3 regions of the Streptomyces sp. PKA51 genome follow, and region 3 is predicted to be linked to each of the others. Evidence: predicted binding sites of a transcription regulator. Region 3 holds the regulator's gene; each other region holds the start of a gene.

Evidence for each region. Region 3 encodes HspR, which represses chaperone genes until heat shock. Its sites were predicted from a motif close to TTGAGNNNNNNNNNCTCAA; they were not measured.
Region 1: lon (endopeptidase La) is a predicted target of HspR. The motif match lies at 1,037-1,055, and genes of this name have one in related genera.
Region 2: dnaK (molecular chaperone DnaK) is a predicted target of HspR. The motif match lies at 2,035-2,053, and genes of this name have one in related genera.

Annotation. Positions count from the first base shown of each region.
Region 1 covers NZ_BAAJPZ010000014.1:100,558-103,829, reverse strand. The annotation lists gene AC27L3_RS21025 (spermidine synthase family protein) at 1-48, opposite strand, end outside; gene AC27L3_RS21020 (rhomboid-like protein) at 208-867, shown strand; gene lon (endopeptidase La) at 1,078-3,272, shown strand, end outside.
Region 2 covers NZ_BAAJPZ010000011.1:65,504-68,775, reverse strand. The annotation lists gene AC27L3_RS18060 (LysR family transcriptional regulator) at 1-702, shown strand, start outside; gene AC27L3_RS18055 (PP2C family protein-serine/threonine phosphatase) at 764-1,921, shown strand; gene dnaK (molecular chaperone DnaK) at 2,083-3,272, shown strand, end outside.
Region 3 covers NZ_BAAJPZ010000004.1:100,423-103,694, forward strand. The annotation lists gene AC27L3_RS07675 (helix-turn-helix domain-containing protein) at 1-6, opposite strand, end outside; gene AC27L3_RS07680 (ATP-binding protein) at 235-666, shown strand; gene AC27L3_RS07685 (DUF4097 family beta strand repeat-containing protein) at 653-1,384, opposite strand; gene AC27L3_RS07690 (heat shock protein transcriptional repressor HspR) at 1,518-1,976, opposite strand; gene dnaJ (molecular chaperone DnaJ) at 1,980-3,149, opposite strand; gene grpE (nucleotide exchange factor GrpE) at 3,186-3,272, opposite strand, start outside.

The sequences.
Region 1 (3,272 bases), on a different contig from region 3:
CTCACGGCGGTCGATCACGACCGGCGCATCAAACGAATCGACAGGCATTGCGTACCTCCTCGCGTCGTTGGCGAACCGGCCGACGCCGAAAAGCGTCAAGAGGTTGACAAAGGTGACCCGAGTCACGCCCCGGAGTTGATCCGGCGGCCGGTCCTGCACCTTAATGTTCAGATCCGGGAGGACGTGCACGGAAAGGGGCCTGACCGAGTGACTGCGGTTGACGCCGACAAGCGCCCCGCCGCGACCACCCCTCGCCGGAGCCTGATACGGCTGCTGCCCACCCCCACGGGCACGCCCTTCACCTTCTCCTACGGCCTCGTCCTGCTCGCCACCGCGATATACGCCGACCTCGGCGACCAGGCCACCGTCACGCAACTGCTGAAGGAATCCAGCACCGACGCGGCCCACCTCGCCGACCGTCCCGTCCTCGTCCTCCTCGCGAGCGCCCTGTGGGTGGCCGGCGGCCTGTACTCCGCCTACGGCCCCGCCCTCCTCCTCGTCCTCACCGCCCTCGAACGCCGCGTCGGCGGCGCCCGCACCGCCGGCGTCTTCCTCGCCGGACACGTCCTGGCCACCCTCGCCACGGAACTCCCCGTGGCGGGCGCGGTGGCGGCCGGCCGCCTCCCCGAGGCGTCCCTGCACCGCCTCGACTACGGCATCAGCTTCGGCCTCATGGCGTGCGTGGGCGCCCTGTCGGGCTTCCTGCCACGGGTGGGGCAGTGGCTGCTGCTGGGGGTGGCGGGGGCGATGTGCGCCCAGGACCTGATCGAACTCATCGACCCCATGTCGAGCTGGGGCCACCCCATAGCCCTCCTGATCGGCCTGGCCTGCCACCCCTTGCTGCGCGACCGCCCTGTCGGTGGCTGAGCCCGGGTGCCGCCCTCCCCCCGTCTCCCCGGGGGCTCCGCCCCCGGACCCCCGGTCCTCAAACGCCGGACGGGCTGCAATGCAGCCCGTCCGGCGTTTGAGGACCGGGCGCCAACCGTGATCGCTCACAGCGAACACCCGCCCGGGAACATCCCGCACCGGTCATGCATTGAGTCGGTACAGCTCAACTTGCCTGCCGAAGGGGAGATCATGGCTTCGACGTCCGCACCGCTCACCCTGCCCGTCCTGCCCCTCGACGACGAGGTCGTCCTGCCCGGGATGGTCGTTCCCCTCGACCTCTCGGACACCGAGGTCCGCGCCGCCGTCGAGGCCGCGCAGGCCGCCGCGGCGAGCGGCGCCAAGCCGCGTGTCCTGCTCGTGCCGCGCGTCGACGGCACGTACGCCGGCACCGGCACGCTCGGCACCGTCGAGCAGGTGGGCCGGCTCTCCGACGGCGACCCCGGCGCGCTGATCCGCGGTGTGCGCCGGGTCCGGATCGGTGCCGGTACGACCGGCCCGGGCGCCGCCCTGTGGGTGGAGGGCACCGCCGTGGAGGAGGTCACCCCCGACCCGCTGCCGGGCGCGGTGACCGAGTTGATGAAGGAGTACAAGGCCCTCGCCACCAGCTGGCTGCGCAAGCGCGGCGCCTGGCAGGTCGTGGACCGGGTGCAGCAGATCGACGATCCGGGTCAGCTCGCCGACAACTCGGGTTATTCCCCGTTCCTGACCGTGGCCCAGCGCGTGGAGCTGCTGGAGACCGCGGATCCGGTCGCCCGTCTGAAGCTGGCCGTCAAGCGCCTCGGTGAGCACCTCGCCGAGCAGGACGTCGCGGAGTCCATCGCGAAGGACGTCCAGAAGGGCGTGGACAAGCAGCAGCGCGAGTTCCTGCTGCGCCGCCAGCTGGAGGCCGTCCGCAAGGAGCTCGCCGAGCTCAACGGGGACCCGGAGAGCGAGTCGGAGGACTACCGCGCCCGCGTCGAGGCCGCCGACCTGCCGGACAAGGTGCGCCAGGCGGCCCTGAAGGAGGTCGACAAGCTCGAACGCGCCTCCGACCAGAGCCCCGAGAGCGGCTGGATCCGCACCTGGCTGGACACGGTCCTGGAGATGCCGTGGAACGAGCGCAGCGAGGACGCCTACGACATTCCCGGCGCCAAGGCCGTTCTCGACGCGGATCACGCGGGCCTGGAGGACGTCAAGGAGCGGATCACCGAGTACCTGGCGGTGCGCAAGCGGCGCGCCGACCGGGGGCTGGGCGTGGTCGGCGGGCGGCGCGGGGGCGCGGTGCTCGCGCTCGTCGGCCCGCCCGGCGTGGGCAAGACCAGCCTCGGCGAGAGCGTGGCCCGTGCGATGGGCCGGAAGTTCGTCCGGGTCGCCCTTGGCGGCGTGCGCGACGAGGCGGAGATCCGCGGCCACCGCCGTACGTACGTCGGTGCCCTGCCGGGCCGCATCGTGCGGGCGATCAAGGAGGCCGGCTCCATGAACCCGGTCGTCCTGCTCGACGAGATCGACAAGGTCGGCTCCGACTTCCGCGGCGACCCGGCCGCGGCCCTGCTCGAAGTGCTGGACCCGGCCCAGAACCACACCTTCCGCGACCACTACCTGGAGGTCGAGCTCGACCTGTCCGACGTGGTCTTCCTCGCCACCGCCAACGTCCTCGAAGCCATCCCCGAGGCGCTCCTGGACCGCATGGAGCTGGTGCGCCTGGACGGCTACACGGAGGACGAGAAGGTCGTCATCGCCCGCGACCACCTGCTGCGCCGGCAGCTGGAGCGGGCGGGGCTGGCGCCGGAGGAGGTCGTCGTCGAGGACGCCGCGCTGCGCAAGCTCGCCGGCGAGTACACCCGCGAGGCGGGCGTGCGCAACCTGGAACGCTCCATCGCCCGGCTCCTGCGCAAGGTCGCGGCCAAGCACGAGCTGGGGGAGCAGGAGCTGCCGTTCACCATCGGCGTGGAGCAGCTGCGCCCGCTCATCGGCCGGCCCCACCACACGCCCGAGTCCGCGCAGGACCCGGCCGAGCGCCGTACGTCCGTGCCGGGCGTGGCCACCGGCCTGGCGGTCACCGGCGCGGGCGGCGACGTCCTCTTCGTCGAGGCGTCGCTGGCCGACCCGGAGACGGGCGGCGCGGGTCTGACGCTCACGGGCCAGCTGGGCGACGTCATGAAGGAGTCGGCGCAGATCGCCCTGTCCTTCCTGCGCTCCCACGGTGCCGAGCTGGAGCTGCCCGTGGGCGACTTCAAGGAGCGCGGCGTCCACCTGCACGTGCCCGCCGGGGCCGTGCCGAAGGACGGGCCGAGCGCCGGCATCACCATGACCACCGCCCTGGCCTCCCTCCTGTCCGGCCGCCAGGTGCGCCCGGACGTGGCGATGACGGGCGAGGTCTCGCTGACGGGCCGGGTCCTGCCGAT
Region 2 (3,272 bases), on a different contig from region 3:
GAGGCCTTCGTCCGGGTGGCGCGGCAGGCGCTGGAGGCCGCCGACCGGGCCCGCGCCGAGGTCGACGCGGTCACGGGCGAGGTCCGCGGCCGGCTGGCCGTCGGCACGATCTCCACCGTCGCCGCCGTCGACCCGGCCCACGAGCTGGGCCGCTTCCGGGCCCGGTACCCGCAGGTCCGCATCAGCCTGCGCACCGCCATGAGCGAGGCCCTCATCGAGGGCGTGCGCCAGGGCACGCTCGATGTCGCCTTCATCGGCCTGGTGCCGGGGACGCGCCCCCAGGGCGTGCGCCGCAAGGAACTGGCCCACGACGAGCTGGTCGCCGTCGTGGCACCCGGGCACCCGCTCGCCGCCCGCACGCACACGGACCTGCAGCGCCTGGCCGGCGAGCCGTTCGTCGACTTCCCCGTGGGATCGGCGGCCCGCCGGCAGCGCGACACGGCGTTCGAGGCGGCCGGCCTGGTGACGGACGTGCCCTTCGAGGTGACCGACATCGCGGCACTGGTACGACTCGTCCGCGCCGACCTGGGCATCGGCATGGTGCCCAAGGCCATCGCCTCCACCCTGCAGGGCGTGCACGCCCTGCAGGTGCGCAACGCACCCTCCCGCGTCGAAATGCTCGTGTGGAGCACGCTCGGCCCCTCCCCTGCCGCCACCGCGTTCCTCTCCCAGCTCGGCGCGGACCCGGCCGACGCGACCTGAGGACGCGGCGCACGGCGCACGACGAGTGGACCCCGGGCCATCCGCGGGCGAGCCTGGAGGCATGGGGTCGCTCTTGCGCTCCGCTCCCCGGCCGGGAGTGAGCACCCACACCTGGGGCCTCCTGACGCTGGGACAGTGCCTGCCCTTCGCGATCGCCCTGCTGGTGCTGGCCATCGAGTTCTCGCCCGCTCACTTTCTGTACACCGGCCCGCTCCTCACGGCGACGCCCGCGCTCGCGGCCGTGACGTGGGGGCTGCGGGGCACCCTCGCGACGATCGGCCTCGCGCTGGCCGTCAGCGTGATGACCGCGACGTACAACGACGCCTGGGGCACCCAACAGGTCTACACCAATCTGCTGGCCATCTTCCTGGTCTCCGTGGCCGGCATCACCTCGAACAGCGCCATGCGCACGCGCAGGGCGAACGAGCTGGACCAGGTCCGCCGCATCGCCACCGCGGCCCAGGAAGTCGTCCTGCGCCCCGTACCCGAGCGGATCGGCCCCTTCCGGACCGCCGGCATGTACCTCGCGGCCGAACAGGGCGCACAGATCGGCGGCGACCTGTACGAGATCCTGCAGACCCGCTACGGGCTCCGGATGATCGTGGGCGACGTACGGGGCAAGGGGCTCCAGGCCGTCCGCGCCGCCGCGGCCGTCCTCGGCGCCTTCCGCGAGGCCGCGCAGTACGAGGACGACCTCGCCGACGTGATGAACCGCTGCACCGCCGCCCTGCGCCGCGAGACCGCCGTACCCGGCGCGTTCGACCAGACCGCCCTCCTGGAGGGCTTCGTCACCGCCCTCGTCGCCCAGGTCGCCGACGAACCCGTGGTCGAGGTGGTCAACCGCGGCCACCCGCCCCCGCTGGTGACGCACGGCGACACCCTTCACGTCCTCACGCCCGCCGACCCCCTCCCACCTCTGTGGCTGGAGGACTTCGCCGCGGGCCACCCCGCCACGGCGGAGAGCCACCCGTTCGTACCCGGCGACCGCCTGCTGCTGTACACGGACGGCGTGGTCGAGGCCCGCGACCCGAACGACGCCTTCTTCCCCCTGCCGGAAGCCATGCGCAAGACCGCCGCCGACCTCCCCTGCGGCCTGCCCAAGGACTTCCTTGAACACCTGCACGAGGCACTGCTGGGGCACACACGGGGCCACCTGGCGGACGACGCGGCGATGCTGCTCGTGGAACGGTGCGAGGAGGGACAGGAGCCGAAGCCCTGACGGCGTCGGTGATGCGGCAGGTGGTGGCCCAGCCGGTGCCGACGGCTGCGGGTTCCGGGTACCGCGGTGGGGCATGGGCGCGCAGCGCAGGGCCTGGCGGCCACTTCGCCATCTTGACAGGGCCCGACTCAAGTTTTATGAAGGCAGAGAGGTGATGCATCGTGGCACGCGCTGTCGGAATCGACCTTGGTACGACGAACTCCGTGGTGTGCGTCCTGGAGGGCGGGGAGCCCTCGGTCGTCACGAATGCGGAGGGTATGCGAACGACACCGTCCGTCGTCGCGTTCGCGAAGGGCGGCGAAGTACTGGTCGGCGAGATCGCCAAGCGCCAGGCCGTGACGAACGTCGAACGCACCGCCCGTTCCGTCAAGCGGCACATGGGCGATGCGCAGTGGCGCTTCCCCGACTCGGGGACCGTGGACGGCAAGCGTTTCACCGCGCAGGAGATCTCCGCCCGGGTGCTGCAGAAGCTCAAGCGGGACGCGGAGGCGTTCCTGGGGGACGACGTGACGGAAGCCGTCATCACCGTCCCGGCGTACTTCAACGACGCCCAGCGCACGGCGACCAAGGAGGCGGGCGAGATCGCGGGGCTGAAGGTCCTGCGGATCATCAACGAGCCGACATCCGCCGCGCTCGCCTATGGCCTGGACAAGGAGAACGACCAGACCGTCCTCGTCTTCGACCTCGGCGGCGGTACGTTCGACGTCTCGCTGCTGGAGATCGGTGACGGTGTCGTCGAGGTGAAGTCGACGTCCGGTGACACGGAGCTGGGCGGCGACGACTGGGACCAGCGGGTCGTCGACCATCTGGTGAAGCAGTTCAAGAACGGCTACGGCATCGATCTCTCGCAGGACAAGATGGCCGTCCAGCGGCTGCGGGAGGCCGCCGAGAAGGCGAAGATCGAGCTGTCGGCCGCCACGGAGACGACGATCAACCTGCCCTACATCACGGCGTCCGCCGAGGGCCCGCTGCACCTGGACGAGAAGCTCACGCGCGCCCAGTTCCAGCAGCTGACCGCGGACCTGCTGGAGCGCTGCAAGGCCCCGTTCCACAACGCGGTGAAGGATGCCGGCATCAAGGTCGCGGACATCGACCACGTCATTCTGGTCGGCGGTTCGACGCGGATGCCGGCGGTGACGGATCTGGTCAAGGAACTCACCGGCAAGGAACCGCACAAGGGTGTGAACCCGGACGAGGTCGTCGCCATCGGTGCCGCCCTGCAGGCCGGTGTCCTCAAGGGCGAGGTCAAGGACGTCCTGCTCCTCGACGTCACCCCGCTGTCCCTCGGCATCGAGACCAAGGGCGGCATCATGACCAAGCTGATCGAGCGCAACACCACGATCCCGACCAA
Region 3 (3,272 bases):
CGGCATGGGGCCAGTCTCGCTGCTGCGAACGGCGTGACGCCATGCCGTGCCCCGATGGGGCGAACTTCGGCGACTCCGTTGCAGCGGGGCTACATAGCCCCCTACGTTGAGTCGCGTGCCGCACACGCAGCGGCACCGTTCCGGCTCGCGGAAGTGCACCGGGCTGCCCCGAAACGCGGCAGGGACCGGCAATGACACCGACGAGGCCGCCTCATCCCCACCGCAGGAGGCGACATGCTGCTGCCCTTCCCCGTACCGGAGCCGTCCGCTCAAGCGCGCATCGAACCGTTCGAGTACAGCCTGCTCGTGCCGCACGACGCGAGAGCGGTCCGTGTCGCCCGTACGACGCTGCGCGCCGCGCTGCTCGCGCACGAGCTCGGGGAGTTCATCGGCCGGGCCGAGCTGCTGGCCAACGAGATGCTCACCAACGCCATCGTGCACACGAGCGGTACCGCAGAGTTGAGCCTGTGGTGGTCGGAGTGGCGCGTGCTGCGTGTCACCGTGCGGGACAACTACCCGCGTCCGCCGACCCCTCGGGCCGTACGCCCGTACGGGGAGAACGGCCGGGGGCTGCGCCTGCTGCAGGCGCTCGCGGACCGCTGGGGGCACGCCCCTTCCCCCGGCGGCGGAGCCAAATCCGTGTGGTGCGAGATCAGCCGCGCTTGATGGTCAGCGCGCCGCTGCCCGTCGAGGCGTCGATGCGGTACTTGCCGGAGGAGTCGTTGTCGACCTCGATGTCCTTGCCGCCGCTGCCGGTCTTGGCCGCGACGCGGTAGGTCGCGTTCGGGAGGGTGAGGTCGAGGGCCCCGCTGCCGGCCGTGGCCCGGACGTCCTGCGGCGCGGACAGCTTGAGGTCGATGGCTCCGCTGCCGGTCCTCGCCTGCACCGGGCCGCCCCCCAGGCCGCGGCCGGTGATGGCGCCGCTGTCGGCGCGGACGTCGACGGGGCCGTTCACGTCGACGACGTCGATGGCTCCGGAGCCGGTGGACACCGACACCGCACCGGTCTTCTTGAGGGTGAGGGCGCCGCTGGCGTTCTTGCCGGTGACGGGGAGGCCGGCCGGCAGGTGGACGGTGTAGGCGACGGAGCAGTCGTCGCCGCAGCCGCGGAGGACGAGGACGCCGTTTTCGATGCGGTGGGTGGCGCCCTGGGGGCGGTCGTTGCCGTATTCGACGCGGCGGTGGAGGCCGACGTTGGTGCCGCCTTCGTCGCCGATGAGGGTGACGGCGCCGGATCCGTTGTCGATGCGGACGGACGTGATCTTCTCGGAGATCGTGGTGTCGTCCTCGAAGTCCTTGTTCAGCAGGCTGCCGCAGGCGCTGAGGGCTCCGACGGCCACGCCGGTCGCGGCGAGGGCGGTGATCAGACGGAGACGCGCGCGCATGAGGGTTCCCACCGTTCTTGAGGAAGATCAGATACGGAGAGGCTATGCGCGGGCAAGGGGCGGCGCCCATGGGGGAAGTCCCTGATGCGACCCCACCCCGCCCCTGAGGCAGGGGCGGGGTGGGGGTGGGCGCTCAGTGCTTCTTCTGGTCCCGCTTGGGGCGCCAGACGACCAGCGCGCTGGCCTGCTGGACCTCGTGGTACGGCACGAGGTCGCGCCGGTACGAGGCGTGGACGGCGGCTTCGCGCTGCTGCATGGCGGCGGCGGCGCCGTCGACCACGGCCTGGAGTTCGGCCACGCGGGCCTGGAGCGCGGCGACCTGGGTCTCCAGTTCGATGATGCGCTTGATGCCGGCGAGGTTGATGCCCTCGTCCTGGCTGAGCGTCTGCACCTGGCGCAGGAGCTCGATGTCACGGGCGGAGTAGCGGCGGCCGCGGCCGGCGGTGCGGTCGGGGGAGACCAGACCGAGGCGGTCGTACTGCCGGAGGGTCTGCGGATGCAGGCCCGACAGCTGGGCGGCTACGGAGATGACGTAGACCGGCGAGTCGTCGGTCAGCTCGTAGGGGTTGCGTCGACGGCCACTACCTTCCATGGCTCAGGCTCCCTTCGCGGCCTGGAACAGTTCCGCTCGCGGGTCTTCGCTGGCGGTCGCCTCCCGATAGGTCTCCAGGGCTTCCCGGGCCTTGTCGTCGAGGCTGGTGGGCACGGCGACCTCGACGGTCACCAGGAGGTCGCCGCGGGTGCCGTCCTTGCGGACGGCGCCCTTGCCGCGGGCGCGCATGGTGCGGCCGTTGGGGGTGCCGGCGGGCAGCTTCAGGGTGACCGGGGGCCCGCCGAGGGTGGGCACCTTGATCTCGCCGCCGAGGGCCGCCTCCGTGAAGGTGACGGGGACCGTGACGGTGAGGTTGTCGTCCTTGCGCCCGAAGACGGGGTGGCTGCCGACGTGGACGACGACGTAGAGGTCGCCGCTGGGGCCGCCGCGCTCGCCGGGAGCACCCTTGCCGCGCAGGCGGATCCGCTGGCCGTCGGAGACTCCGGCGGGGATGCGGACCTGCATGGTGCGGGCGGACTTGGCCCGGCCGCTGCCGTGGCAGACGTCGCAGGGGTGCTCGGGGGTGAGCCCGCGGCCCTTGCAGTCGGGGCAGGGGTCGGTCAGCGAGAAGCCGCCGCCGGTGCCACGGGAGACCTGGCCGGTGCCGACGCAGGTGGGGCACACGCGCGGTGTGCCGTTCTTGTCGCCGGTGCCGGAGCACGCCTTGCAGGCGGCCGCGGAGGACATGCGCAGCGGGACCGTGGCACCCTCGACCGCTTCGGTGAAGCTGAGGGTGACCTCGGACTCGATGTCCTGGCCGCGGCGCGGCTGGGTGCGGGTGGCACCGCCGCGGTTGAACAGTCCCCCGAAGACGTCACCGATGCCGCCGCCTCCGCCGAAGCCGCCGGCGCCGCCCTGGGCGCCTCCGAAGAGGTCGCCCAGGTCGAAGTTGAACGATCCGCCGGCGCCCGGCCCGGCACGGAAGCCTCCGTTGCCGAACAGGGCGCGCGCCTCGTCATACTCCTTGCGGCGCTTGGGGTCGGCGAGGACGTCGTTCGCCTCGGAGATCTCCTTGAAGCGCTCCTCCGCGGAGGTGTCGCCCTTGTTGGCGTCCGGGTGGAACTCGCGGGCGAGCTTCCGGTACGCCTTCTTGATCTCCGCCTCGGTGGCGTCCTTGGGGACGCCGAGGACCTTGTACAGATCCTTTTCGAGCAGGTCCCTGCTGAGGCTCATCCTCGACGTCCCTCCTTCCTCGTCATCCGGTGTGCGTCAGCCCTCGTCCGGGCCACCGCTCTCCTCGTCCGACGACTCGTCCTCGGCCTTGGGCTGGGCGCCGGGCTGGGGCTCGGCGACGGC